DNA from 2 places in the Streptomyces sp. NPDC048297 genome. Region 2 is predicted to be linked to the other one. Evidence: predicted binding sites of a transcription regulator. Region 2 holds the regulator's gene; the other holds the start of a gene.
What was found. The regulator HspR, encoded in region 2, represses chaperone genes until heat shock. The targets are predictions, from matches to a motif close to TTGAGNNNNNNNNNCTCAA.
Positions count from the first base shown of each region.

Region 1: a site for HspR is predicted at 6,620-6,638, ahead of lon (endopeptidase La). Genes of this name have one in related genera too.

Region 1 covers NZ_JBICZA010000019.1:19,806-34,360, reverse strand. The annotation lists gene ACGFYV_RS21600 (hypothetical protein) at 1-254, shown strand, start outside; gene ACGFYV_RS21595 (MarR family winged helix-turn-helix transcriptional regulator) at 370-861, opposite strand; gene ACGFYV_RS21590 (lysozyme) at 1,087-1,911, shown strand; gene ACGFYV_RS21585 (SpoIIE family protein phosphatase) at 2,120-4,027, shown strand; gene lon (endopeptidase La) at 4,168-6,597, opposite strand; gene ACGFYV_RS21575 (spermidine synthase) at 6,953-7,630, shown strand; gene ACGFYV_RS21570 (response regulator transcription factor) at 7,748-8,488, shown strand; gene ACGFYV_RS21565 (ATP-binding protein) at 8,485-9,606, shown strand; gene ACGFYV_RS21560 (multifunctional oxoglutarate decarboxylase/oxoglutarate dehydrogenase thiamine pyrophosphate-binding subunit/dihydrolipoyllysine-residue succinyltransferase subunit) at 9,898-13,683, shown strand; gene fxsT (FxSxx-COOH system tetratricopeptide repeat protein) at 13,813-14,555, opposite strand, start outside.
Region 2 covers NZ_JBICZA010000024.1:110,070-124,624, reverse strand. The annotation lists gene dnaK (molecular chaperone DnaK) at 1-207, shown strand, start outside; gene grpE (nucleotide exchange factor GrpE) at 204-854, shown strand; gene dnaJ (molecular chaperone DnaJ) at 891-2,066, shown strand; gene ACGFYV_RS25130 (heat shock protein transcriptional repressor HspR) at 2,074-2,529, shown strand; gene ACGFYV_RS25125 (sugar ABC transporter substrate-binding protein) at 2,793-3,899, shown strand; gene ACGFYV_RS25120 (LuxR C-terminal-related transcriptional regulator) at 4,069-5,130, shown strand; gene ACGFYV_RS25115 (helix-turn-helix transcriptional regulator) at 5,189-6,220, opposite strand; gene ACGFYV_RS25110 (hypothetical protein) at 6,349-6,555, shown strand; gene ACGFYV_RS25105 (hypothetical protein) at 6,561-6,896, shown strand; gene ACGFYV_RS25100 (pyridoxamine 5'-phosphate oxidase family protein) at 7,096-7,557, opposite strand; gene clpB (ATP-dependent chaperone ClpB) at 7,705-10,302, shown strand; gene ACGFYV_RS25090 (YbjN domain-containing protein) at 10,786-11,325, shown strand; gene ACGFYV_RS25085 (prevent-host-death family protein) at 11,519-12,004, shown strand; gene ACGFYV_RS25080 (pyridoxal phosphate-dependent aminotransferase) at 12,429-13,646, opposite strand; gene ACGFYV_RS25075 (hypothetical protein) at 13,818-14,246, shown strand; gene ACGFYV_RS25070 (helix-turn-helix domain-containing protein) at 14,156-14,485, opposite strand; gene ACGFYV_RS25065 (hypothetical protein) at 14,555-14,555, opposite strand, start outside.

The DNA of each region.
Region 1 (14,555 bases), on a different contig from region 2:
CCCGCGCGGTCGCCGGCACCGTGCCCCGCTCCGGGGTCCGGGCCCTGGCCGCCCTGACGGACGGCGCCACCCGCTGGACGGACACGTTCCGCGAGGGCGACTGGACGGCCCTCTTCGATCTCCTGGTGAAGGACGGCGCGCGCGCCCTGGTCGAGCGGGTGCGGGAGCTGGAGGAGGCGGACCGCGAGGAGCGGGCGTCCCTGAGGCGCGCCAAGACGCACGACGACGCGTCGGTGGTGTACGTGGAGCTGTGAGCGCGTGGCCGGCGTCCCGGGGCGCCGGAGCCCGGCCGGCGTTCCCGGGCGCCGGGACCGGCCGCTGCGGCACCGCTACTACTCCATGACGCCGGGACCGGCCTCTGCGGCGCCGCTACTTCTCCATGACCCCGTTCAACTGGTTGAGCAGCCGGGCCAGTTCCGACACCTCGTGGCGGTCCCAGTGGGCGAGCTGGCTGACGTAGCGGGCGCGGCGGGCCTCGCGGACCCGGCCGACGCGACCGCGGCCCTCGTCGGTGAGGGTGACCAGCGAGGCGCGGCCGTCGGCCGGGTCGGGCTCGCGGGCGACCAGGCCCAACTCCTCCAGGGCGCGCAGCTGACGGGACATGGTGGCCTTGCCGACGCCGATGTAGCCGGCGAGGTCGGTGGCACGCTGGCCGCCGAGTTCGTCGAGCCGGATGAGCAGGCCGTACGCGGAGGACTCGAGGTCGGGATGGACCTCGCGGGCCATCTCGCCCTGGTTCGCGCGGGCGCGCCGGAACAGTACGGTCAACTCCCGCTCCAGCGACAGGAATTCCTGGTCCGCGACGCCGGGCGTCACCTCGGCGGCGACGCCCTGTACGTCGCCGTTTGCGTGCTCGTGCACGTCAGCACCCCTGCTTGGTTTCGCGATCCTGAAAGTTTCCGTCGAACGCCGTCGTTGCCGCAGCTCCGTCAGTATTTCGCAGGCGTAGACCAACGGCAGCCACCGGACCCCCTTCCCTTCCACTATCTACGTGCGTAGCTTTTTCACGAAGCACCAAATGGCATGCCCACGCCAGTGGGCCGGCGGTCACCACACGGTCCCCCCACCTCTTCTCGGAGGAACGTCATGCCCGTGCACAGACCCGGCTCCATCCGCCCGCGTCCGCTCGCCGTCCTCGTCACGGCCCTGCTCGCGGCGCTGTCGCTCACGCTCCCGCTCACCACCGCCCAGGCCGCGACCGTCCCCGCCCGCGGCTCCGCCCACATGGGCATGGGCGTCCTGGCCCACGACGGCCAGGACGGCTCCCCCGTCTCCGGTGACGCCACCCAGACCGAGGGTGTCGACGTCTCCAGCTACCAGGGCAACGTCGCCTGGAGCACGCTGTGGAACAGCGGGGTCCGCTGGGCCTACACCAAGGCCACGGAGGGCACGTACTACACGAACGCGTACTTCGCGCAGCAGTACAACGGCTCGTACGACGTCGGCATGATCCGCGGCGCGTACCACTTCGCGACCCCGGACACCACGAGCGGTGCCACCCAGGCGAACTACTTCGTGGACCACGGCGGCGGCTGGTCCCGCGACGGCAAGACGCTGCCCGGCGCGCTCGACATCGAGTGGAACCCGTACGGCGCCGCCTGCTACGGCAAGACGCAGAGCGCGATGGTCACCTGGATCCGCGACTTCCTCACCACCTACAAGGCGCGCACCGGCCGGGACGCCGTGATCTACACGGCCACCAGCTGGTGGACCCAGTGCACCGGCGACTACGGCGGCTTCGCCGTGAACAACCCCCTGTGGATCGCCCGCTACGCCTCGGACCCGGGCACGCTCCCGGCGGGCTGGTCGTACTACACGATGTGGCAGTACACCTCGACCGGCCCGACGGTCGGGGACCACGACAAGTTCAACGGCGCCCTGGACCGGGTCCAGGCCCTGGCCAACGGCTGAACCCAACAGCACGCGGAAGCGGCGGCCGCCCCCGGGACGGCCGCCGTTCCCGTGCGCTGTTCCCGCCCACGGGCGGGCGTACTCGGTCGTCGGCGGGGTGGTCCCGGTCGGCGGTCGGTGGGGTTCGTGCTGCGTTGGTGCTCCGCGCCGGGCGGGATCATGCTGGTCAGGAGAGGCCTGCCTGCCGAGCTAGGCGAGATGAGCGGCGATGGAGCGACAGTCGACGTACACGGCCACGGCCACCATCGATGAGCAGGGGATCCTGACCGGCTGGAGCGAGGGCGCCCAGCGGCTGCTCGGCTACGAGCCCTCGGCGGTGGTCGGACGGCCGGCCACGGGACTGCTCGCCGCGGAGAGTGAGGCCGCCTGGAGGGAGCTGGCCGGGCAGCAGCGCTGGAACGGCACCGTGCCGCTGCGGCACCGGGACGGCCGGCGCCTGGATCTCGGCCTGCTCGCGCATCGCCGTACGTCGGGCACGGGGCCCAGCGACTGGCTGGTGGTCACCGCCGTACCCGCCCGCCCGCGCCCGCCCGAGGGGGTGCCGCTGGAGGAGTGGGCCTTCCTGCAGTCCCCTTTCCCGCTCGGCATCTTCGACACCGACCTGCGTCTGATGCGCGCCAACCGCCGTCTGGAGCGGGCGCTGTCCCTGCCCGAGGCGGCGATCCGGGGACTGCGGCTGACCCACATCGTGCCCGGCGCCGCCGGTGAGGAGGCAGACCGGGCGATGCGCCGGGTGCTGGAGACCGGCCGGCCGCAGGAGGTGCCGGCCCTGCTCGGCGCGGACGCGGACGCGGACACCGGCGGGCCCACCGTCCTCACCCCGCTGAAGGACGCCGACGGCCACGTGCGCGCCGTCTGCCTGGCCACCCACCAGCACGCCGCCCAGGGCCCCGCCCCCGTACAGCGACCCGAACCGCACCTCGCCGCCGAACCACACCTCTCCGCGGAACCGCCCGCCTCCGCCGAACCGCACCGCACCCGCCGCTACTCACGCACCCGCGGCACGAACCTGTCCCTCCGGCGCAGCCTGCTCCCGCACCCGCTGCCCGACCAGGACGCGCTGGAGCTCGCCGCCCGCTATCTGCCCGCCGCCACCCGGGCCGGGGTGGGCGGCGACTGGTTCGACGTGATCCCGCTGTCCGGAGCGCGGGTCGCCCTGGTGGTCGGCGACGTCGTCGGGCACGGCATCCACGCCTCCGCCACCATGGGCCGGCTGCGCACCGCCGTCCGCACCCTGGCCGACGTCGACCTGCCCGCCGACGAGCTGCTCACCCACCTCGACGACCTCGTGCTGCGCCTGGCCGCGGACGAGGGCGTCGCGGACCCGGCCGGCGAGTCCGCCGGCGGCATCGGCACCACCTGTCTGTACGCGGTCTACGACCCCGTCACGCGCCGGTGCACCGCGGCCCGTGCCGGTGCGCCGCCGCCCGCCGTGGTCACCCCGGACGGCGCGGCCCGGTTTCTCGACGTGCCCGCGGGTCCGCCGCTGGGGCTCGGCGGGCTGCCCTTCGAGGCCCTGGAGACCGAGCTGCCCGAGGGGAGCCTGCTCGCCCTCTACACGGACGGGCTGCTGGAGGCCCGCGACCACGACATCGACGAGGAGCTGGACAAGCTGTTCGCCGCGCTCGCGCGCCCCGCGCCGACCTTGGACGCCGTCTGCGACCAGGTCCTCGACGACCTGCTCGACCACCGTCCCGAGGACGACATCGCCCTGCTGGTCGCCCGCACCCGGGCGCTGCACCCCGGCCGGGTCGCCACCTGGGAGCTGGACAGCGCCCCCAGCGTCGTCGGCCGCGCCCGCCAGCACGCCGACGAGCAGCTCTCCGCCTGGGGGCTGGACGAGGCCGCCTTCAGCACCGAGCTGATCGTCAGCGAGCTGGTCACCAACGCCATCCGCTACGGCCGGCCGCCCATCCGGCTGCGGCTCATCCACCAGGACTCCACCCTGATCTGCGAGGTCTACGACTCCAGCGGCTCGACCCCGCACATGCGGCGCGCCCGGATGTTCGACGAGGGCGGCCGGGGCCTGCTCCTCGTCGCCCAGCTCACCGCCCGCTGGGGCACCCGGCACGACCGGATCGGCAAGACGGTGTGGGCGGAGCAGCGGGTGGGCTGAGCGGAGGGCGGGCGGAGCAGCGGGTGGGCGTGGAATGACCGCTGCCCCGCCGCGCGGACGCGGCGGGGCAGCGGGGTCGTGCATCGGTCACCTGTCGTGCCTCGGTCACCTGTGGCGGCGGGCGGTGTTCACCTGTGGTGTCACGCGGCGACCGGCACCTGGGGCTCCGCCCCGTTCGTGGCGGGCGCGAGCGCCAGTTCCAGGACCTGGCGGACGTCGGTCACGGCGTGGACGTCGAGCTTGTCCAGCACCTCGGCCGGGACGTCGTCCAGGTCGGCCTCGTTGCGCTTCGGGATGATCACCGTGGTGATCCCGGCCCGGTGCGCGGCGAGCAGCTTCTGCTTGACGCCACCGATGGGCAGCACCCGCCCGGTCAGCGAGACCTCACCGGTCATCGCCACGTCGGTGCGGACCAGCCGCCCGCTGAGCAGCGACGCCAGCGCCGTCGTCATGGTGACGCCCGCGCTCGGACCGTCCTTCGGGACCGCGCCCGCCGGGAAGTGGATGTGCACACCCCGGTCCTTCAGGTCGGCCACCGGAAGCTCCAGTTCGGCACCGTGACTGCGCAGGAAGCTCAGCGCGATCTGCGCGGACTCCTTCATCACGTCGCCGAGCTGGCCGGTCAGGGTCAGGCCCGCCGCGCCCGTCTCCGGGTCGGCGAGGGACGCCTCCACGTAGAGGACGTCGCCGCCCGCGCCGGTGACCGCGAGGCCGGTCGCCACACCCGGGACCGCCGTACGCCGCTCGGCCGGGTCCTGGGCGGACTCGGGCACGTGGTGCGGGCGCCCGATCAGAGCGCGCAGATCCTCGTCACGTACGGTGAACGGCAGTTCCCGCTCGCCGAGTTCGTGCTGGGCCGCGACCTTGCGCAGCAGCCGCGCGATGGACCGCTCCAGGGTGCGCACGCCCGCCTCGCGGGTGTACTCGCCCGCGAGCTTGCGCAGCGCGCTCTCGTCGAGCGTGACCTCGTCCGTGTTCAGGCCGGCCCGCTCCAGCTGGCGCGGGAGCAGGTGGTCACGGGCGATGACGACCTTCTCGTCCTCGGTGTAGCCGTCCAGGCGGACGATCTCCATACGGTCGGCGAGCGCCTCCGGGATCGCCTCCAGGACGTTGGCGGTGGCCAGGAAGACCACGTCCGACAGGTCGAGTTCGACCTCCAGGTAGTGGTCCCGGAAGGTGTGGTTCTGCGCCGGGTCGAGGACCTCCAGCAGGGCCGCCGACGGGTCGCCCCGGTAGTCGGATCCCACCTTGTCGATCTCGTCCAGCAGGACCACCGGGTTCATGGACCCGGCCTCCTTGACGGCACGCACGATCCGGCCGGGCAGCGCGCCGACGTACGTACGACGGTGACCGCGGATCTCCGCCTCGTCGCGGACGCCGCCGAGGGCGACGCGGACGAACTTGCGGCCCATCGCGTGCGCGACGGACTCACCGAGGCTGGTCTTGCCGACACCGGGCGGGCCGACGAGCGCGAGCACGGCACCGCCGCGGCGCCCGCCGATCACGCCGAGGCCGCGCTCACCGCGGCGCTTGCGCACGGCCAGGTACTCGGTGATGCGCGCCTTCACGTCCTCCAGACCCGCGTGCTCGGCGTCCAGGATCGCCTTGGCGCCCTGGATGTCGTAGGCGTCCTCGGTCCTCTCGTTCCACGGCAGTTCCAGGACGGTGTCCACCCACGTGCGGATCCAGGAGCCCTCGGGGGACTGGTCGCTGGACCGCTCCAGCTTGTCGACCTCCTTGAGGGCGGCCTCGCGGACCTTCTCGGGCAGGTCGGCGGCCTCCACGCGGGCGCGGTAGTCGTCGGACTCCTCGGCGGAGTCCTTGGAACTGTCGCCGTTCAGCTCGCGCAGTTCCTTGCGGACCGCTTCCAGCTGGCGCCGCAGCAGGAACTCGCGCTGCTGCTTGTCGACGCCCTCCTGGACATCCTTGGCGATGGTCTCGGCCACGTCCTGCTCGGCGAGGTGGTCGCGGAGCGCTTGCGTGGCGAGCTTGAGGCGGGCCACCGGGTCGGCGGTCTCCAGCAGTTCGACCTTCTGCTCGGTGGTCAGGAAGGGCGAGTAACCGGAGTTGTCGGCGAGCGCGGAGACGTCCTCGATGGCCTGGACACGGTCCACGACCTGCCAGGCGCCGCGCTTCTTCAGCCAGGCGGTGGCAAGTGCCTTGTATTCCTTGACGAGTTCGGTGACCTGGCCGGGTACCGGCTCGGGCACGTTCTCCTCGACACCGGCGCCCTCGACCCACAGTGCGGCACCCGGACCCGTGGTCCCGGCACCGATGCGCACGCGTGAGCGTCCGCGGACCAGCGCGCCCGGGTCGCCGTCGGCCAGCCGGCCGACCTGCTCCACCGTGCCGAGCACACCGGTCTTGGCGTACGTGCCGTCGATACGCGGAACCAGGAGCACCTTGGGCTTGCCCGGAGTGGACCGCACGGCGGCCTGGGCGGCCTCCACCGCGGCACGTACCTCGGCGTCGCTCAGGTCCAGCGGGACCACCATGCCGGGCAGCACGACCTCGTCGTCGAGCGGCAGCACAGGCAGGACGAGCGTGAACGCCATGGACTCATCAGCCATGATCTCCCCTTTGGCAGTCAACTTGAGCTATGTGGACTCAATGCGTGGGGCTCCGCCGATGTTCCCGAGTTGGTGTTCGCTGTGAGCGATCAGTGGGTCACGGTGGGGTCTTGGCTGGTGAGGGGGGTGGGGGCGGGATGACGCCTAAGGGGGTGGGGGGTGATGGCTGTACGCGGGTGCGGGTCGGGGGTGGCTGGTCGCGCGGTTCCTCGCGCCCCTTAGGGGGACTCGGTCGCCCCCGGTCGAAGGGTTGAGGGGATTCGCGGCGGCCTCGCAAGGGTCGGCGCGGTCGCATCGGCCGCCGGTCATCCGTAATTCCCGTGAACGTCAGGTCCGGTTCGAGCAGGATGGCCGTATGACTGGCGTGTACGACACCCCTGTTGTCCTGGACCGGCGCGAGGGCCCCTACGGGGAGGTGGTGCTGCGCAGACACGGGGATTTGCTCCAGATCATCGCCAACGGCTGCTTTCTGATGGACACGTCCGACGGGCGCTCGGAGCGGCTGCTGATCGACGCCGCGCGGGACGCGCTGGACTCCCGCCCGGCGCCGAACGTGCTGATCGGAGGGCTGGGAGTGGGATTCTCGCTCGCACACGCGGCGGCCGACCCGCGCTGGGGACAAATCACCGTGGTGGAACGGGAACCCGCCGTCATCGACTGGCATCGCACGGGTCCCCTGTCCGAGGTGTCCCGCGAGGCGCTCGCCGACCCGCGCACCGAGATCGTCGAAGCGGACCTGATCGCCTACGTCAATGAGACTTCGGACACGTTCGACGCCCTGTGTCTCGACATCGACAACGGCCCCTCCTGGACCGTCACCGAGGACAACGACAGCCTGTACGGACCGGCCGGACTCGCCTCGTGCGCAAGGGTGTTGAGCCCCGGCGGGGTACTGGCTGTATGGTCTGCCGAACCCTCTCCGGAATTTGAAGGAACCATGCGGAATGCCGGGTTCCAACAGGTGCGTACCGAAGAAGTGCCCGTTGCCCGGGGCGTTCCCGACGCGGTGCACCTCGCCGTCCGCCCTGGATAGCGACGGAACGCCCGGTCCCCGTAGGGTGCATCCCTGACGCGGATCATTCAAGCGTCGATGCAGTCATGGGATCACCCCACGGATTCCGGAAAGCAACATAGGCAACAGGGGCGGGCGATGGAGCAGACACACACCTCCCAGAACGGCGCGGCGACCACCACTCCGGGAGCGCAGCGCCGAGTGCTGGTCGTCGAGGACGATCCCACGATCGTCGACGCCATCGCGGCCCGGCTCCGCGCCGAGGGATTCCTCGTGCAAACCGCGTCCGACGGTCCGGCCGCGGTCGACACGGCCGAGGCCTGGCAGCCCGACCTGCTGATCCTCGACATCATGCTGCCGGGCTTCGACGGGCTCGAGGTCTGCCGGCGGGTCCAGGCGCAGCGGCCGGTGCCGGTGCTGATGCTGACCGCGCGGGACGACGAGACCGACATGCTGGTCGGCCTCGGGGTCGGCGCGGACGACTACATGACCAAGCCGTTCTCCATGCGGGAACTGGCCGCGCGGGTGCACGTCCTGCTGCGCCGGGTGGAGCGGGCCGCGCTCGCCGCCGCCACGCCGCGCTCGGGCATCCTGCGCCTCGGCGAGCTGGAGATCGACCACGCGCAGCGCCGGGTGCGGGTGAAGTCCGAGGACGTCCACCTGACGCCCACCGAGTTCGACCTGCTGGTGTGCCTGGCGAACACCCCGCGCGCGGTGCTCTCCCGGGAGCAGCTGCTGGCCGAGGTGTGGGACTGGGCGGACGCCTCCGGCACCCGGACCGTCGACAGCCACATCAAGGCGCTGCGCCGGAAGATCGGCGCCGAGCGGATCCGCACGGTGCACGGCGTCGGATACGCGCTGGAGACGCCGACGCCATGAGCGACGGGCGGGATACCGCACGAAGGAACCCCGGACCCCTCGGCGAGGATCCCTGGGGCGGTGTTCGCCCGTTCTCGATCAAGACCAAGCTGGGCGCTCTCGTCGTCATCGCGGTGCTGATCACCACCGGTCTGTCGATCGTCGCGGTGCACACCAAGACGGAGCTGCGCTTCATCATGGTGTTCTCGATGATCGCCACGCTGCTGATCACACAGTTCGTGGCGCAGTCGCTCACGGCTCCGCTGGACGAGATGAACGCGGTCGCCCGTTCCATCTCGCAGGGCGACTACACGCGCCGGGTGCGCGAGAACCGCCGGGACGAGCTGGGCGATCTGGCCCAGACGATCAACGTCATGGCGGACGAGCTGGAGGCGCAGGACCAGCAGCGCAAGGAGCTGGTGGCGAACGTCTCGCACGAGCTGCGCACGCCGATCGCGGGTCTGCGCGCGGTGCTGGAGAACATCGTCGACGGCGTCACCGATCCCGACCAGGAGACCATGCGGACGGCTCTGAAGCAGACCGAGCGCCTCGGCCGGCTGGTGGAGACCCTGCTGGACCTCTCCCGGCTGGACAACGGCGTCGTACCGCTCAAATTGCGCCGCTTCGAGGTGTGGCCGTACCTGTCCGGCGTGCTGAAGGAGGCCAACATGGTCGCCTCCGCGCGCGCGGGCATCGCCTCGGGCTCGGGCAGTCACACGCGCACGGACGTCCATCTGCACCTGGACGTCTCCCCGCCGGAGCTGACGGCCCACGCGGATCCCGAGCGCATCCACCAGGTCGTCGCCAACCTGATCGACAACGCGGTCAAGCACAGCCCGCCGCACGGCCGGGTCACGGTGCGGGCGCGGCGCGGGGCCCAGCCGGAGTCGCTGGAGCTGGAGGTCCTGGACGAGGGTCCCGGAATTGCCAGGTCGGAGTGGCACCGGGTGTTCGAGCGGTTCAACCGCGGTGTGGTGACCCGGCCTCACGGTCCGGGCAGCGACGGCGGCACCGGGCTCGGGCTGGCGATCGCCCGCTGGGCGGTGGATCTGCACGGCGGCCGGATCGGAGTGGCCGAATCCGAGCGGGGATGCCGGATCATCGTCACTCTTCCGGGACTCTCCTCCGTCCCGAGTTGACGTAGGGTTCGAACCGGAGGCCCAAGATCCATCTGTGTTCGCGCAGCCGGACACGTGTGATCAGGGACGGGCCCAGGACGCCGTCGTCCCGGGTCCTGTTCGGCGATCCCGCGCGCCCCGCCCCACATGCGGAACCACGCTTGTTTCCCGCCATATCAAGCCCTGAAACAAGATTTCCGATGTGACTTACACGACGATGAACGGGCCTGACCTGACCTTCCCGGTCTCGGAGGCGTAGCCTTTATTTCCGCTGTCCATCACCTTGTGAAGCGGAAGAGGGCGGTTGCCGCCGTGTCGCCACAGTCCCCCAGTAACTCGAGCATCTCGACCGAAGACCAAGCCGGGAAGAACCCGGCCGCTGCGTTCGGTCCCAACGAGTGGCTCGTCGACGAGATCTATCAGCAGTACCTCCAGGACCCGAATTCGGTAGACCGTGCCTGGTGGGACTTCTTCGCCGACTACAAGCCGGGAGCGCCCGCCGCCCCGGCTGCGGCGGGTACTGCGGCCGCGGGGGCCGCAGGGACCACCACACCGGCTCCCCCGGCACAGGCCGCTCCCGCCGCGGCCCCGGCCGCCCCCGTCCCGGCCGCGCCGGCGCAGCCCGCACAGGCGCCCGCTCAGCCGAAGGCGAAGGCCGCCGCCCCCGCCGCGCCCGCTCCCGCCGCCGCCAAGGCCCCCGCGGCTCCGGAGGGTCCCGAGCTGGTCACGCTGCGCGGTCCGGCCGCCGCGGTCGCCAAGAACATGAACGCCTCGCTGGAGCTGCCGACGGCCACCTCGGTCCGCGCGGTCCCGGTGAAGCTGCTGTTCGACAACCGCATCGTCATCAACAACCACCTCAAGCGCGCCCGCGGCGGGAAGATCTCCTTCACGCACCTCATCGGGTACGCGATGGTGCAGGCCATCAAGGCCATGCCGTCGATGAACTGGTCGTTCGGCGAGAAGGACGGCAAGCCGACCCTCGTCAAGCCGGCCCACGTCAACCTCGGCCTGGCCATCGACCTGGTGAAGCCCAACGGCGACCGCCAACTCGTCGTGGCCGCCATCAAGAAGGCCGAGACCCTGAACTTCTTCGAGTTCTGGCAGGCCTACGAGGACATCGTCCGTCGCGCCCGCGACAACAAGCTGACGATGGACGACTTCACCGGTGTCACGGTCTCCCTGACCAACCCCGGGGGCCTCGGCACCGTCCACTCCGTGCCGCGTCTGATGCCCGGCCAGTCCGTGATCATGGGCGTCGGCGCCATGGACTACCCGGCGGAGTTCCAGGGCACCAGCCAGGACACCCTGAACAAGCTCGGCATCTCGAAGGTCATGACGCTCACGTCGACCTACGACCACCGGGTGATCCAGGGCGCCGCCTCCGGCGAGTTCCTGCGCCAGGTCGCGAACCTGCTGCTCGGCGAGAACGGCTTCTACGACGACGTCTTCAAGGCGCTGCGCATCCCCTACGAGCCGGTCCGCTGGCTCAAGGACATCGACGCCAGCCACGACGACGACGTCACCAAGGCCGCCCGTGTCTTCGAGCTGATCCACTCCTACCGGGTCCGCGGCCATGTCATGGCCGACACCGACCCGCTGGAGTACCGCCAGCGCAAGCACCCCGACCTGGACATCACCGAGCACGGCCTCACCCTGTGGGACCTGGAGCGCGAGTTCGCGGTCGGCGGCTTCGCCGGCAAGTCCCTGATGAAGCTGCGCGACATCCTCGGCGTGCTGCGCGACTCGTACTGCCGCACCATCGGCATCGAGTTCATGCACATCCAGGACCCCAAGCAGCGCAAGTGGATCCAGGACCGCGTCGAGCGCGCGCACTCCAAGCCGGAGCGCGAGGAGCAGCTGCGCATCCTGCGCCGCCTGAACGCGGCGGAGGCCTTCGAGACCTTCCTGCAGACGAAGTACGTCGGCCAGAAGCGCTTCTCGCTGGAGGGCGGCGAGTCGGTCATCCCGCTGCTGGACGCGGTCATCGACTCCGCCGCCGAGTCCCGCCTGGACGAGGTCGTCATCGGCATGGCCCACCGCGGCCGTCTGAACGTCCTCGCGAACATCGTCGGCAAGTCGTACGCGCAGATCTTCCGCGAGTTCGAGGGCAACCTCGACCCGAAGTCGATGCACGGCTCCGGTGACGTGAAGTACCACCTGGGCGCCCAGGGCACCTTCACCGGCCTGGACGGCGAGCAGATCACGGTCTCGCTGGCCGCGAACCCCTCCCACCTGGAGACGGTCGACCCGGTCATCGAGGGCATCGTCCGCGCCAGGCAGGACATCATCAACAAGGGCGGCACGGACTTCACGGTCCTGCCGGTGGCGATCCACGGCGACGCGGCCTTCGCGGGCCAGGGCGTGGTGGCCGAGACCCTGAACATGTCGCAGCTGCGCGGCTACCGCACCGGCGGCACGGTCCACATCGTCATCAACAACCAGGTCGGCTTCACCGCGGCCCCCGAGTCCTCGCGTTCCTCCATGTACGCGACGGACGTGGCCCGCATGATCGAGGCCCCGATCTTCCACGTGAACGGCGACGACCCCGAGGCCGTCGTCCGGGTCGCGCGACTGGCCTTCGAGTTCCGCCAGGCGTTCAACAAGGACGTGGTGATCGACCTCATCTGCTACCGCCGCCGCGGTCACAACGAGTCGGACAACCCGGCCTTCACCCAGCCGCTGATGTACGACCTGATCGACAAGAAGCGCTCGGTGCGCAAGCTCTACACCGAGTCCCTCATCGGTCGTGGCGACATCACCCTGGAAGAGGCCGAGCAGGCCCTTCAGGACTACCAGGGCCAGCTGGAGAAGGTATTCACGGAGGTCCGCGAGGCCACCTCGCAGCCGGCCGCCGTGGACGTCCAGGCGCCGCAGGACGGCTTCCCGGTCGCGGTGCCGACCGCGATCTCCACGGAGGTCGTCAAGCGGATCGCCGAGTCCCAGGTCAACATCCCCGACTCCTTCCACGTGCACCCGCGTCTGCTGCCGCAGCTGCAGCGCCGTGCGGCGATGGTCGAGGACGGCACGATCGACTGGGGCATGGGCGAGACCCTCGCGGTCGGCTCCCTCCTGCTGGAGGGCACCCCGGTCCGCCTGTCCGGCCAGGACTCCCAGCGCGGCACCTTCGGCCAGCGCCACGCGGTCCTGATCGACCGGGAGACGGGCGAGGAGCGCACCCCGCTGCAGTACCTCTCCGAGGACCAGGCGCGCTACAACGTCTACAACTCCCTGCTGTCCGAGTACGCGGTCATGGGCTTCGAGTACGGCTACTCGCTGGCCCGCCCCGACGCGCTCGTGATGTGGGAGGCGCAGTTCGGCGACTTCGTCAACGGCGCGCAGACGGTGGTCGACGAGTACATCTCGGCGGCCGAGCAGAAGTGGGGCCAGACCAGCGGCGTCACGCTCCTGCTCCCGCACGGCTACGAGGGCCAGGGCCCGGACCATTCCTCGGCCCGTGTCGAGCGCTTCCTGCAGCTCTGCGCCCAGAACAACATGACGGTCGCGATGCCGACGCTCCCGTCGAACTACTTCCACCTCCTGCGCTGGCAGGTGCACAACCCGCACCACAAGCCGCTGATCGTCTTCACCCCGAAGTCGATGCTGCGTCTGAAGGCGGCGGCGTCGAAGGCGGAGGAGTTCACGAGCGGCGAGTTCCGCCCGGTCATCGGCGACGCGTCGATCACCGACCCGGCGGCCGTGAAGAAGGTCGTCTTCTGCGCCGGCAAGGTCTACTACGACCTGGAGGCCGAGCGGACCAAGCGCGGCGCCACCGACGCTGTGGCTGCCGAGGAGACGGCGATCATCCGCATCGAGCGCCTGTACCCGCTGCCGGGTGCGGAGATCCAGGCGGAGGTCAACAAGTACCCGAACGCCGCGAAGTACCTGTGGGTCCAGGAGGAGCCGGCGAACCAGGGTGCCTGGCCGTTCATCGCGCTCAACCTGATCGACCACCTCGACCTGGCGGTCGGCGCGGACCTCCCGGCCAGCGAGCGGCTGCGGCGCATCTCGCGCCCGCACTCCTCGTCCCCGGCCGTGGGCTCCGCCAAGCGCCACCAGGCCGAGCAGGAGCAGCTGGTGCGTGAGGTGTTCGAGGCGTAGGCCTCCGGCGGCTTCGCCGACACCCGGGGCCCGGTGCCGAGTTCTCCACTCGGCGCCGGGCCCTTCGGCGTTGGGCCCTTCTGGCCCCTTCGGCACTGGGCCCTCTGGGCCCTTCGGCCGGGGGCGCGTTCAGCTCGCCTGGGGTTCGAAGTCCCAGTAGGGCCGGTTGCGGGAGCGGGCCGAGATGGTGTGGACGTGCTGGTCGCCCAGCGTGGCGGCGAGGTCGGACAGGGCCTCCTGCTCGACCTTCTCGGCCTGCTGACGGTCCCTCAGGGCGCGCAGGTCGGCCGCGTGGGCGACACGGGCGGACAGGGTCAGCGGGTGGGTGCGGCCCAGGGACTCGGTGGCCCTCGTGATGGTCACCCTGCTGAGGTCGGCGGCGGACTCCGTGTCGCCGACGAGGTTGCGCAGGGCGGAGGCGTTGATGGCGCAGCCGAGGGTGTGCGGGTGGCTCTCCCCGAGGGCCTCGGCCATGCCGGCGAGCGCCTCCTCGATGACGGCGTGCGCGTGCTCCCGCTCGCCGACGCTGCGTAGGATGAGGGCGTGGTTGGCGCGGGCGCCGATGATGAAGGGGTGGCCTTCGGGGAGCAGCACCTCGTAGCGGGCGATGATGGACTCGCTGGCCTCGCGTGCCTGGTCGATGTCGCCGTGCTCGCGGGCGAAGCAGCTCTGGCTGACGGCCGCGGCCAGGGTGTGCACGTGGGTGTCGCCGAGTTTGCGCTCGTAGCCTTCCAGGACGCTGGTGAGGAGTTCACCGGCGGACACGCGATCGCCGCTGCGCAGTTGGCACATGGCCAGGTTGTGTTCGGCGCGCAGGGTGTCCTGGTGGTCGCGGCCCATGAGCTTCTGGTATTCGCGCACGTTCTTCGCCT
Region 2 (14,555 bases):
CAGAAGCTCGAGAGCGAGGACACCGCCGAGATCCGCTCCGCCACGGAGAAGGTCGCGGCCGTCTCCCAGAAGCTGGGCCAGGCCATGTACGCCGACGCCCAGGGCGCGCAGGCCGCCGGCGCCACCGCCGGTGCCGGTGAGGCCAAGGACGACGACGTCGTCGACGCCGAGATCGTGGACGACGAGCGCAAGGACGGTGCCGCGTGACGGAGGAGACCCCGGGCTTCGAGGAGAAGCCCGACGTCCCCTCCGGCGCGAGCCCCGACGACGCCGAGCCGAAGGCCGCCCCCGACAAGGGGGCGGCCCCGGCCGGGGACGCAGCAGACGCAGGCCTGGTGGCCCAGCTGGACCAGGTCCGCACGGCGCTGAACGAGCGCACGACGGACCTCCAGCGCCTCCAGGCCGAATACCAGAACTACCGCCGCCGCGTCGAGCGTGACCGGATCGCGGTCAAGGAGATCGCCATCGCGAACCTCCTGACCGAGCTCCTGCCCGTGCTCGATGACATCGGCCGCGCGCGGGAACACGGCGAACTGGTCGGCGGCTTCAAGTCGGTGGCCGAGTCGACGGAGACCGTCGCGGCCAAGCTGGGCCTGCAGCAGTTCGGCAAGGAGGGCGAGCCCTTCGACCCGACGATCCACGAGGCCCTGATGCACTCCTACGCGCCGGACGTCACCGAGACGACCTGCGTGGCGATCCTGCAGCCCGGGTATCGCATCGGCGAGCGCACCATCCGCCCCGCGCGGGTGGCCGTCGCCGAGCCGCAGCCCGGCGCGCAGAACGTCAAGGCCGAGGACGCCGAGGACACCACGGCGGCCGACGACAAGGAGAGCGGTGGCCCGGACGAGGGCTGACGTGAACACTACTGAGGGGAAGGAGGGACGTCGGGGATGAGTACCAAGGACTTCATCGAGAAGGACTACTACAAGGTTCTCGGCGTCCCCAAGGACGCCACCGAGGCCGAGATCAAGAAGGCGTACCGCAAGCTCGCCCGCGAGTTCCACCCGGACGCCAACAAGGGCAACGCCAAGGCCGAGGAGCGCTTCAAGGAGATCTCCGAGGCGAACGACATCCTCGGCGACCCGAAGAAGCGCAAGGAGTACGACGAGGCCCGCGCCCTGTTCGGCAACGGCGGCTTCCGCCCCGGACCGGGCGCAGGCGGCGGCAACTTCAACTTCGACCTGGGCGACCTCTTCGGAGGCGGAGGCGGCGCCCAGGGCGGAGGCGGCTTCGGCGGCGGCATCGGTGACGTCTTCGGGGGACTGTTCAACCGGGGCGGCGCGGGCACGACCCGCACCCAGCCGCGCCGCGGCCAGGACGTCGACACCGAGGTGACGCTCAGCTTCACCGAGGCGATCGAGGGTGCGACCGTCCCGCTGCGGATGACCTCGCAGGCGCCCTGCAAGGCCTGCTCCGGCACCGGCGACAAGAACGGCACGCCGCGCGTGTGCCCGACCTGCGTCGGCACCGGGCAGGTCGCCCGGGGCTCGGGCGGCGGCTTCTCGCTGACCGACCCGTGCCCCGACTGCAAGGGCCGCGGCCTGATCGCCGAGCACCCCTGCCAGGAGTGCAACGGCAGCGGTCGCGCCAAGTCCTCGCGCACCATGCAGGTCCGTATCCCGGCGGGCGTCACCGACGGACAGCGGATCCGGCTGCGCGGCAAGGGAGCACCCGGCGAGCGCGGCGGACCGGCCGGTGACCTGTATGTCACCGTGCACGTCGGCGAGCACCCGGTGTTCGGACGCAAGGGCGACAACCTCACCGTCACCGTCCCGGTGACGTTCACCGAGGCGGCCCTCGGCGGCGAGGTGAGGGTCCCGACCCTCGGCGGCCCCGCCGTCACCCTGAAGCTCCCGCCCGGCACCCCCAACGGCCGCACCATGCGCGCCCGGGGCAAGGGGGCGGTCCGCAAGGACGGCACCCGCGGCGATCTGCTGATCACCGTCGAGGTGACCGTTCCCAAGGACCTGTCGGAGAAGGCTCGCGACGCGCTCCAGGCGTACCGCGAGACGACCGTGGGCGAGGACCCGCGGGCGGAGCTGTTCGAGGCCGCGAAGGGAGATTGAGAGCCCCATGGACACACCGGGCCGTCGACGCAACCCGTACGAACTGAATGAGGAGACCCCGGTCTACGTCATCTCGGTGGCGGCCCAGCTCTCCGGTCTCCACCCGCAGACGCTGCGTCAGTACGACCGTCTCGGCCTGGTCTCCCCGGACCGCACCGCGGGCCGGGGCCGCCGCTACTCGGCCCGCGACATCGAACTGCTGCGCCAGGTGCAGCAGTTGTCGCAGGACGAGGGTATCAACCTGGCCGGCATCAAGCGGATCATCGAACTGGAGAACCAGGTCGCCGCGTTGCAGTCCCGCGTCGCGGAACTGCAGTCGGCCCTGGACGGCGCGGCGGCGGCCATGCAGCAACGCGAGGCCGCCGTCCACGCCTCCTACCGCCGCGACCTGGTCCCCTATCAGGAGGTCCAGCAGACCAGCGCTTTGGTCGTGTGGCGGCCGAAGCGGCAGCAGGGTGAGTGAACAGCGCCATGTGTGAGGGGCCCGGAGAATTCTCCGGGCCCCTTTCGCGTACCGGGCGTGTGCGACCGGGTGGAGGGTCCGTAAAGGGCGCTTGGCGAGGGTTCGTTCGGCGTTCGCAAAGCATTCACAACACGACGCAGGGTGATGTTGTCATCTCGTTAAGTGCATCCTCTTGACGCTCATGTGCCATGCGCGTTGGCTCGTCTGCACACCTGCCGCACAACGGCACCCCTGTCCCGCACGCACCTGAAGTGAGCCGTCGAATGCGTCGTATTGCCTTGTCCGTGGCCGCGTCCACGATGACCCTGTCACTCGCCGGCTGCGGTGTGCTGGGCGCGACGGGGGACGGGGCGAGCGCGAGCCCGACGAAGGGCGACGACATCACCGTGGGGCTGCTGCTGCCGGAGAAGGCCAACACCCGTTACGACAAGTTCGACTTCCCCATCATCAAGAACAAGGTGGCCGAACTGACCTCCCGGAAGGGGAAGGTCGAGTACGCCAACGCGGACGCGGACGCCGCCCGGCAGGCGGGCCAGATGCGGCAGATGATCGACGACCACGTGGACGTGATCATGCTCGACGCGGTCGACTCCCACGCCATCGCCGGCCAGGTGAAGAAGGCCAAGGACGCGGGCATCCCGGTCATCGCCTACGACCGGCTCGCCGAGGGCCCGATCGACGCGTACGTCTCCTTCGACAACGAACTCGTCGGCGAGGTGCAGGCCCGCTCCCTGCTGGAGGCGATGGGGGCGCGCAATCACACCTCCGACAAGATCGTCATGATGAACGGCTCGCCCACCGACCCGAACGCCAAGCAGTTCAAGCAAGGGGCCCTGTCCGAGCTGAGCGGCAAGGTGCGGATCGCGGCGACCTACGACACCAAGGACTGGAAGCCGGAGAACGCCCAGGCCAACATGACCAAGGCGATCGGGCAGATCGGCGCGAACGACATCGCCGGGGTGTACGCCGCCAACGACGGCATGGCGGGCGGCGTCCTCAAGGCCCTGCGCGCCGCCGGCGTCACCACCCTGCCCCCGATCACCGGCCAGGACGCCGAACTGGACGCGGTGCAGCGGATCCTCACGGGCGACCAGTACATGAGCGTCTACAAGTCCTACCCGGACGAGGCCGAGGCCGCCGCCCAGATGGCCGTCGCCAAGGTCCAGGGCAAGGACATCCAGTTCGACGCCCTCACCCAGGACAGGGTGAACAGCCCCACCACCAAGGGCATCCCGTCCAAGCTGGTCCAGGTGAGCCCGCTGACCAAGGACCGGATCAGCGGCACCGTCATCGCGGACGGCATCTACACGGTGAGCGACATCTGCACGCCCGCGTACAAGGCCGCGTGCGCGGAGGCGGGGCTGAAGTAGCCCCGTCACCCCCCATGTTGCTGCAATGTGACGTGCTGGGGCAGGGCGATACCCGGGCATACCCTCCCGTTGCGGCGCCTGTGGCGCGCAGAGCCATGTTGCGGACCCCCGTCGGCGCCGCGCATAGTTGCGCTGCGGAAGTGGCAGCAAGCCGGGGGTGGAATGGGCGATGGCCGGGCACAGGACGGAGGACCATCCTCACGGTGCCGACCGACTGTGCGGGCCGGGGGACCGCTTGTACTCCCGGGCCGTACGCCGGGGCCGGGTGCCACGCACGGACGTCGAGCCGGTGCCCTGCCTGCTGGAGCTGGCCCTGCTGCACCCCGACCCCGACGACATGGACTGGCTGGTGCCCACCTCCCCGCAGGAGGTGATGACCCGGCTGCTGCGCGGGGTCTACGACGAGGTCACCGCGAGCCAGCGCAAGGTGGGTTCGGCCGTCGCCGCCTTCGACTGGTACGCCGGGCTCGGCCGGCAGCCGCAGACGCTGTCGGCACCGGGTGAGGGCACCGCGATCCGGGTCCTGGACGGTCTGTCCCGCATCCAGGCCGCGATGGACGAGGCGACCGACGCCTGCACCACCGAGGTGCTCACCGTGCAGCCCGGCGGCATCCGGCGCGAGGACGAGCTGACCGAGGGACTGCACCGGGCGCTGGCGCTGCGCGGCCGGGGCGTGCGCATGCGCGACCTGTACACCCACGTGGCCCGGCACGGGCAGGGACTGCACAACTACCTGGAGCTGATGGGCGAGGCCGTGGAGGCGCGCACGCTCGACGAGGTCATCGACCGCCTCATCCTCTTCGACCGCACGGTCGCGTTCATCCCCGCCAACTCCGAGCGCACGATGGCCCTTGAGCTGCGCCACCCGGCCCTGGTCGGATACCTGGTGACCGTCTTCGAACGGCTGTGGCGCCTCGCGATCCCGCTGACGGCCCCGCTCCCCGACACCGGTATCGAGGGCATCTCGCACCGCGAGCGGTCCATCGCCGCGCTCCTCGCCGAGGGGCACCAGGACGCGGAGATCGCCGAACGCCTCGGCATCAGCGTGCGCACCTGCCGCGCCCACATCGCCCGGCTGTCGGACACGCTCGGGGCGGCCAGCCGTACCCAACTGGGCGTGCGGATCGCACAGGTCGGCCTGGACGGCCCACCGCGCCCCGGCGGCCCCGCCGTCGTCGGCCTGCCTGGCCTGCCCGGTCTGCCCGACCAGGGGTCGACGAGCATGCGCTGAGGGTCCCTCCGGTGCCCCGGGGCCTGCCTGTGCCTCCCCGTTGCCTCCAGGGCCCTGGCTAGTGCCCCTGGGCCCCTCGCTGGCCCTGTTCCAGCATCCCGGACTGTGCGATGAGGAAGCCGAGCTGGGCCCGGCTGCCGCTGCCGAGCGCCGTGGCCAGCTTGGCGATGTGGGCCCGGCAGGTGCGCACGTTCATGCCCAGCCGGCGGGCGATCGCCTCGTCCACATGCCCCTCCACCAGGAGCTTGGCGATGGAGTGCTGGACGTCGGTGATGCCGTCGGGCGCGGTCTCGTACGGTGTCCCGGCGCTCAGCGGCACCGCGCGGTTCCACATGAACTCGAACACCTTGATGAGGTAGCGGACGAGCCCGGGATGGCGCAGTTCCAGGGCGACCTGGCGGTCCTCGCGCACCGGGATGAAGGCGACGGTCTCGTCGCAGATGATGAGGCGCTCGACCAGCTCGTCGATGGTGCGGTACTCCACCTTGCCGTCCGTGAACTGGTCCACGTAGGCCAGCCGGTCGGCGCTGTAGCGGGCGGTGTGCTGGTACAGCGTCCGGATGCGCACCCCGCGTTCGCTGAGCGGCTTGTCCCGTTCGAGGGCCTCCAGGAGCCGGTTCTCGGGGCTGCGCCAGCCGCCGGGCTGGACGGTGAGCACCTCGGTGCGGCACTGGGTGGTGGCCAGGTCGAGCGCGGTGTTGATGCGGTCGAGGCCTTCGAGGACGGTGATCGCGTGGGTGGGGGCGTGTTCCTGGGCGCTGAGCGCCATGAAGGGTTCGAAGACCTCCGACAGGGACAGGGTCTGCCGGCGCTGCTCGGCGATCTCGCGCTCGATGGGGTTGAGCCGCTGGGCCAGCGCGACCGCCGGCGGGACGGGCAGCAGCCAGGTGGGGTCGTCGGGATCGGCATGGAGGAGGGCGAACTCCATGAGGCAGGGGGCCGCCTCCGTGTCCTCGCGCGGGATGCGGCCTATGCGCAGGGCGTCCGCATAAAGACGGCTCCCTTCTGCACACAGCTCGGTCACCGCGTGGGGATGTGTCGCCCTTGTTCCGTTTGTTGCCAAATCTCCACCCCCCAGGGTCCTGAACATGCAGGAACATGATGCACCGATCGTGTGGCGATGATGTGCCTGAATGAGCCATCGTCTTATCCGACGGGGGAAGAGGGGACTTTCAAGTGAGGACGAAGCCGACTATGCGTAAAAGAATGCTTCGCTCGGTGCTTGTTGCCGCCTTCTCCGCCGTTGTGGCCGTCGGAACGCTGGCTGGCCTCTCCGGTGCGAAGAGCGACACGCACAAGGCGAGCGCCGATCATTCCGTGACCGCCGCGTCCGCCGCGACGACCGTCCCTCTTGACACGCGCTGGGACGCCGCCCCGCTGGACACCAGGTGGGACGTCGCTCCGCTGGACACCAGGTGGGACTGATCGACATGACGATCCCACCCGACGACCGATCCTTCCGTCGCGAAATGGCCACGGCCTACCGCTCGGGCTGGCACTTCATCGATCTGGTCACCGCCATCCCCCACAGCGGTGACTCACTGATGGTGACGGTGTTCGGCGAGCCGGTCGTGGTCACGCGCGACGAGGACGAGGACGTACGGGCCTACCGGTGCCTGCGCAAGCCCCGCGGTGCGCCGCAACCGGTGCGGTGCGCCGTCCGGTACGGAATGATCTTCGTGAACCTCGACCAGCGCGACCACCGGCTCGCCGAGCCGGACGCGGCGGACCTGAGGACCATTACTGCCACCCCCCGCAGTGCCTGACGCGATTCCCCCGTCGCAAAAAGATCGCTCAGGTGCTTCCCCCAGCAGCGGCGTCACCGTGACCTGAACACGGTGACGCCGCTGCAGTTTGTGGCGGAATCTCCGCGTATGGGCGGCGAGGCCGTGTGGCTGAAAATGGTCCATGGCGGATCGGGGCACACCGGTGCAGAAACCATTCGCCTGGGTGCCGGCCGGCCTTTCACCCGTGCCCGAGCGTCCGCTCGACCTCGATCTCGATGACCACCCGGGCGGGGTTCTCCCTGGGCGTCCGCCGGTACCGCTCGGTGTACCGCCGCTCCGCCTCCGCCACCTTCTCCGGCTCGGTGCGCACCCGCGCGCGCCCCTCCAGCGTGGCCCAGCGCCGCCCGTCCACCTGGCACACCGCCACCCGGGCGCCCTCGGGGCCGGCCGCGCGCACATGGGACACCTTCGCGCTCGTCCCGCTCGTGATCACCCTCGCCAGCCCCGCCCCGGGGTCGTAGGTCACCCCGACCGGCACCACGTGCGGGCTGCCGTCGGGGCGCAGGGTCGTCAGCGTGCACAGGTGCCGCTCCCGCCAGAACGCGAGGTACGGGTCGTCGGGGGTGGAGGGGTTCGCGGTGGGCGAGGGTGCCGGTGCGGGCGCGGGCGAGCGGGGATGTGAGTGCGCGTGCGAGGTCATGGCCCGAAACTTAGCGGGAGCGGGGCCGGGTGCGTGACCAAGCATGGTCCCCACATGGTTGAGCGGAATAGACTCAACTTTGTGTATGTTGGCTAAAGCAGTAGTGGGAGACTGGCCGAGGGCCGATGCGGAGGAGGGACAGCGAACGTGGACGCCGAGCTGACCAACAGGAGCCGGGAAGCGATCAACGCGGCCAGCCAGCGGGCCGTCACCGAGGGGCACGCGGATCTGACGCCGGCACACCTGCTCCTCGCTCTGCTGGCGGGGCAGGAGAACGAGAACATCACGGACCTGCTCGCCGCCGTCGACGCCGACCAGGCCGCGGTACGCACCGGCGCCGAGCGCGTGCTCGCGGGGCTGCCCAGCGTGACCGGCTCCACCGTCGCGCCCCCGCAGCCCAGCCGCGACCTGCTCGCGGTCCTCGCGGACGCCGACGAGCGCGCCAAGGAACTCGGCGACGAGTACCTGTCCACCGAGCACCTGCTTATCGGCATCGCGGCCAAGGGCGGCGCGGCCGGCGAGGTGCTCGCAGGCGAGGGTGCCGACGCGAAGAAGTTGCAGGAGGCCTTCCAGAAGGCCAGAGGAGGACGCCGCGTGACCACCGCCGATCCCGAGGGGCAGTACAAGGCCCTGGAGAAGTTCGGCACCGACTTCACCGCCGCCGCGCGCGAGGGCCGGCTCGACCCGGTCATCGGCCGGGACCAGGAGATCCGGCGGGTCGTGCAGGTGCTGAGCCGGCGTACGAAGAACAACCCGGTCCTGATCGGTGAGCCCGGTGTCGGCAAGACCGCCGTCGTCGAGGGGCTCGCGCAGCGGATCGTGAAGGGCGACGTGCCCGAGTCGCTGAAGAACAAGCGGCTGGTCTCGCTGGACCTCGGTGCGATGGTCGCCGGGGCCAAGTACCGCGGTGAGTTCGAGGAGCGCCTCAAGTCCGTGCTCTCCGAGATCAAGGAGTCCGACGGGCAGATCATCACCTTCATCGACGAACTGCACACCGTCGTGGGCGCCGGCGCAGGCGGCGACTCCGCCATGGACGCGGGCAACATGCTCAAGCCGATGCTGGCCCGCGGTGAGCTGCGCATGGTCGGTGCCACCACCCTGGACGAGTACCGGGAGCGGATCGAGAAGGACCCCGCCCTGGAGCGCCGCTTCCAGCAGGTGCTGGTCGCCGAGCCGACCGTCGAGGACACCGTCGCGATCCTGCGCGGGCTCAAGGGCCGGTACGAGGCCCACCACAAGGTGCAGATCGCGGACAGCGCGCTGGTGGCCGCCGCGACCCTGTCCGACCGCTACATCACCTCCCGCTTCCTGCCCGACAAGGCCATCGACCTCGTCGACGAGGCGGCCTCCCGGCTGCGCATGGAGATCGACTCGTCCCCCGTCGAGATCGATGAACTCCAGCGCTCCGTCGACCGGTTGAAGATGGAGGAGCTGGCGATCGCGAAGGAGACCGACCCGGCCTCCGTCGCCCGCCTGGAGAAGCTGCGCCGCGACCTCGCCGACAAGGAGGAGGAGTTGCGGGGCCTGACCGCCCGCTGGGAGAAGGAGAAGCAGTCCCTCAACCGGGTCGGTGAGCTGAAGGAACAGCTGGACGACCTGCGCGGCCAGGCCGAACGCGCCCAGCGCGACGGCGACTTCGACCGCGCGGCCAAGCTGCTGTACGGCGAGATCCCCACGCTGGAGAAGGAGTTGGAGGCCGCTTCCGCGGCCGAGGAGGAGGCCGCCAAGGACACGATGGTCAAGGAGGAGGTCGGCTCCGACGACATCGCGGACGTCGTCGCCGCCTGGACCGGCATCCCGGCCGGCCGCCTCATGGAGGGCGAGACGCAGAAGCTGCTGCGCATGGAGGAGGAGCTGGGCAAGCGCCTCATCGGCCAGACCGAGGCCGTGCGCGCCGTCTCCGACGCCGTACGGCGCTCCCGCGCGGGTGTCGCCGACCCCGACCGCCCCACCGGGTCCTTCCTCTTCCTCGGTCCGACCGGTGTCGGCAAGACCGAACTCGCCAAGGCGCTCGCCGACTTCCTCTTCGACGACGAGCGGGCCATGGTCCGCATCGACATGTCGGAGTACAGCGAGAAGCACAGCGTCGCCCGCCTGGTCGGCGCGCCTCCCGGCTACGTCGGCTACGAGGAGGGCGGCCAGCTCACCGAGGCGGTCCGCCGCCGCCCGTACACCGTCGTCCTGCTGGACGAGGTCGAGAAGGCCCACCCCGAGGTCTTCGACATCCTCCTCCAGGTCCTGGACGACGGCCGACTGACGGACGGTCAGGGCCGCACGGTCGACTTCCGCAACACCATCCTGGTGCTCACCTCCAACCTGGGCAGCCAGTTCCTGGTCGACCCGGTGCTCGGCGAGGCGGAGAAGAAGGAGCAGGTCCTGGAGGTCGTACGGGCCTCCTTCAAGCCGGAGTTCCTCAACCGGCTGGACGACCTGGTCGTCTTCTCGGCCCTGGACAAGGACGAACTGGCCCGGATCGCCCGGCTCCAGATCGACCGGCTCGCGAAGCGGCTGGCCGAACGCCGTCTCACCCTCGACGTCACGCCCGCGGCCCTGACCTGGCTGGCGGACGAGGGCAACGACCCGGCCTACGGCGCCCGCCCGCTGCGCCGCCTCGTCCAGACCGCCATCGGCGACCGGCTCGCCAGGGAGATCCTCTCCGGCGAGATCAAGGACGGCGACACGGTCCGCGTGGACCGCTTCGGCGAGGGCCTCATCGTGGGCCCGGCGACGGGCAAGACACTCTGACGAACGCGCCCGCGCGTTCGCGGTGACACTCCGACGGACGCGCGCCGCGCGCTCGCGGTGACGGACGGCCCGCCGCCTGGCCACGACGGCGCCCGCCCCGGCCCATCAGGCGCCCGGGGCGGGCCGCCGCGCGTGGCGGCCGGATTCCGGTACTCGCACCGGCACTCGCACCGGCACTCGCACCGGTACTCGCACCGGCACTCGCACCGGCACTCGCACCGGCACTCGCACCGGCACTCGCATCGGCACTCGCATCGGCACTCGCATCGGCACTCGCATCGGCACTCGCATCGGTATTCGGACCGGTATTCGGCTCGGTCCTCGCCTCGGTCCTCGCCTCGGTGATCGCCTCCGTGACCGGCGACTCGGCAGAGGTCGCCGGTGGAGCCGCTTGCCGGGGGTGGTGCAAGAGCGAGAGGGTGGGTTGTACGTCTGGCCTCAGTGACAGCCGGACGAGCCGGACGACCGCAGGAGTAGCCAAGTATGTCCATCGACCCGTCCTCGATTCCGAACTTCGGGGGCCAGCCCGAGCCGCAGCCCCAAGGACCGGCCGGCCCCGTCCTTCCGGATCAGGACCTCGTGAAGCAGCTCCTCGACCAGATGGAGCTGAAGTACGTCGTCGACGAGGAGGGTGACCTCGCGGCGCCCTGGGAGCAGTTCCGCACCTACTTCATGTTCCGTGGAGAGGACGAGCAGGCGATCTTCTCGGTGCGGACCTTCTACGACCGCTCCCACAAGATCGACGAGAAGCCCCAGCTGCTGGAGTCCATCGACGACTGGAACCGCCGCACGCTGTGGCCCAAGGTCTACACCCACACCCACGACGACGGCACGGTCCGCCTCATCGGCGAGGCTCAGATGCTGATCGGCACGGGCGTCGACATCAACCACTTCGTCTCCTCCACGGTCAGCTGGGTGCGGGCCGCGATCGAGTTCGACAAGTGGCTGGTGGAGCAGCTGGGCCTGGAGCAGGAGGTCAACGACGCGGACGACGCGGAGAACCCCGGGGACGACGCGGAGTAACCGTCACCCCACGGCATCACGGAGCCGGGCCGGGGTCCGGGGGCGACACACCCCGGACCCCGGCCTCTCACATGCCGCGCAGCCGCTGCGCGGCCTCCCGCAGCACCTCCGCCCTCTTGCAGAAGGTGAAGGTGCGCGCACCGAGGGCCAGACCACACTGGAAATCAGAGCACGATCTGAGTAAGCTCTGATTATGTCTACCGCGCGCCTGCAAGCAGAAACGGAAACCGTCTCCTTCACCGACCTCTCCCGCAATCCCAAGGGTGTCGCGGCCAGAGCGGCGGCCCTGGGGCGGCTCCGCGTCACACATCGGGACGCGCCGGACATGGTGCTGACCACGGCTGTACAGGCGGAGAACGCCGAGGAGAACCTGACCACGGCCTCACGGCTCTTCCTCGCGCTGATGAAGCAGGACGACGGCGCCAAGTCGCTCCTTCTTGCGCTCCCCGAGGTGTTCCCCTGGGTGCGACACCTGGACGCGGAAGAGGTCCGGGCTTTCACCGTCGAGCTTCTTGAAGCGCTGTCGGACGCCGCCGAACTGGGGGCGGGAGAGGCCGTGCATCGCGCGATCATCTCCTGGCGCGCCACGGCTCGCATCAATGCCGATCCCGACCAGCTCAGGGAGTCGACGCGCCCGCTCGATGGTGATGACCTCGGCCCGGTCGAGGTGTGTGGGTGAGCCCGAAGAAGGGGGATCGGGTCAGCGTTCCGCCCCTCCACGGGTGGAACGTCGTCTTCGGGACCACGGAGGCGGTGACCGGCTGGGAGGAACTGTGCCGTGTGGCGTTGCCGAGCGCGCATCGCTGCTTGGACGCCCTCCGAAACGACCCGCTGTCCCGGTCCAACTGGAGTCGCCAGCATCAGCTACGAGGCAGGCACGCAACCAAAGCGTGGAAGGGGTCCGACCTTGAGCAGTGGGAGTACGAGGTCACCAGCGGTGGTCGCGTGCGCTACTTGGTCAGCGCGGAGACTTCCACCGTGATCCTTGTGTACGCCTCCCCACAGCATCCGAAAGACACCGAGTGAGCCTGGGGCATTTCCGGTCGGGGCCCGCGAGCAGGCCCCGACCCCGCCCCCCGGCGGGACTTGTTCCACGTGCTCTGTCAGACCGCCAACCGCTTGAGGCGGGTCACCGCCTCGTCCAACACACCCTTCCGCTTGCAGAACGCGAACCGCACGAACGGCGCGCCCGCCTCGCGGTCGTCGTAGAAGACGGCGTTCGGGATGGCCACCACTCCCGCCCGCTCGGGCAGGGCCCGGCAGAAGGCAAAGCCGTCCTTCTCGCCGAGGGGCCGGATGTCGGTGGTGATGAAGTAGGTGCCCGAGGTCCTGAACACCTTGAACCCGGCCTGGGCCAGCCCCTCGGCGAGGATGTCCCGGCGCTCCCGCATCTCCCGCCGGAACTCGTCGTAGTACGCGTCGGGCAGCGCGAGGGCCTCGGCCACCGCGTACTGGAACGGCCCCGCGGACACGTACGTCAGGAACTGCTTCGCCGAGCGCACCGCCGTGACCAGCTCGGGCGCCGCCGTCACCCAGCCGACCTTCCAGCCGGTGAACGAGTACGTCTTGCCGGCCGACCCGATCGTCACCGTCCGCTCGCGCATCCCCGGGAACGTGGCCAGCGGGATGTGCTCGGCGTCGTCGAAGACCAGGTGTTCGTAGACCTCGTCGGTCACCACCAGCAGATCCCGCTCCACGGCCAGCTCGGCGATCGCCGCCAGCTCCGTGCGCGTGAGGACCGTGCCGGTCGGGTTGTGCGGGGTGTTGATCAGCAGGAGCCGGGTGCGGTCGGTGACCGCCGCGCGCAGCTCGTCGAGATCCAGCCGGAAGCGGCCCCCGCCCGTTCCGTCCTGCGCGTCCTCTGTGGACGGGCGCAGCGTCACCGGGACGCGCCGGCCGCCCGCCATCGCGATGCTCGCCGCGTAGGAGTCGTAGTACGGCTCCAGGGCCACCACCTCGTCACCCGGTTCCAGCAGGCCCAGCAGCGACGCCGCGATGGCCTCCGTCGCGCCCGCGGTGACCAGCACCTCCGTGTCGGGGTCGTACGACAGCCCGTAGCGGCGCAGCTGGTGCGCGGCGATCGCGGTGCGCAGCTCGGGGATGCCCGGACCGGGCGGGTACTGGTTGCCGCGCCCGTCGCGCAGCGCCCGTACGGCCGCCTCCCTGATCTCCTCGGGGCCGTCCGTGTCGGGGAAGCCCTGGCCCAGGTTGATCGACCCGGTCGAGGCGGCGAGGGCGGACATCTCGGCGAAGATCGTCGTCCCGAACTCGGCGAGCCGGCGGTTGAGGTGGGGGCGCGCGGTGGAGGTCATGCCGGTCATCCTGCGCCCAGCCTCCGGAGTTCCTCAACTCCGCCCCGCGTGCGGTCGCGGTGCCGGGGGATTGCGGCCATGCTGGCAGAGGAGAGTGGCTGGCTTCGCGCGGGCCGTGTGCGGCGGGCGCTGTGCGTCCGCTGGGCGTCCGTGACCGCGCAGTACAGGAAGGCTGCTGTCATGACAACGGTGCCGAACAGGACACAGGGCGGGCCCGGCGGTCCCGGCGGCAGCGGGACGGTCGACGGCGCCTCCATGTTCGCCGGGATCATGATGCTGCTCAGCGGGCCCCTCAGCATTCTGATGGGCGCGTCCGGCATCGCACAGGACAGGCTGTTCGCCGCGTCCCGGTACGCCTACCGGTTCGACCTGACGGCCTGGGGCTGGATCCACCTGGTGATCGGAGTGGTCCTCGTCATCGCCGGTATGGGAGTCCTGACGGACCAGAGCTGGGGTCGCGGGGCCGGTGTGGTGGTGGCGGCGATCAGCCTGATCACCCAGTTCATGTTCGTCCCGTACTACCCGCTGTGGGCCATCCCCGTGATGACACTCGACCTCCTGATCCTCTTCGCCCTGACGAGGATCCACATCGAACACGCCACCCGCTGAACCCCACCACGCCACCACCCCAGCGGAACCGCGAAGGCCCCCGGTGGTGCCGCCTTCTGCCGACCGGAGGGGTTCCGGCCGTTACGCCATCGCTTTCCCGTGCGGAGGTTGATGCCGACGGCCTTGGCTGCCTCCGCGTAACTCACGCCTTGCTGCACGAGCCGGAAGTATTCCTCCCGCTCACGGGTCGGCTTTCTACGGCCCTGAGCCACCGTCCGGGTCTTGCGGATCTCGAACATCGCACCCCTTGAGCTGGGGTGTTGCGACGATCGCTAGAACTCAAGGTCTGCGCAGGTCAGGGGCCCTTTT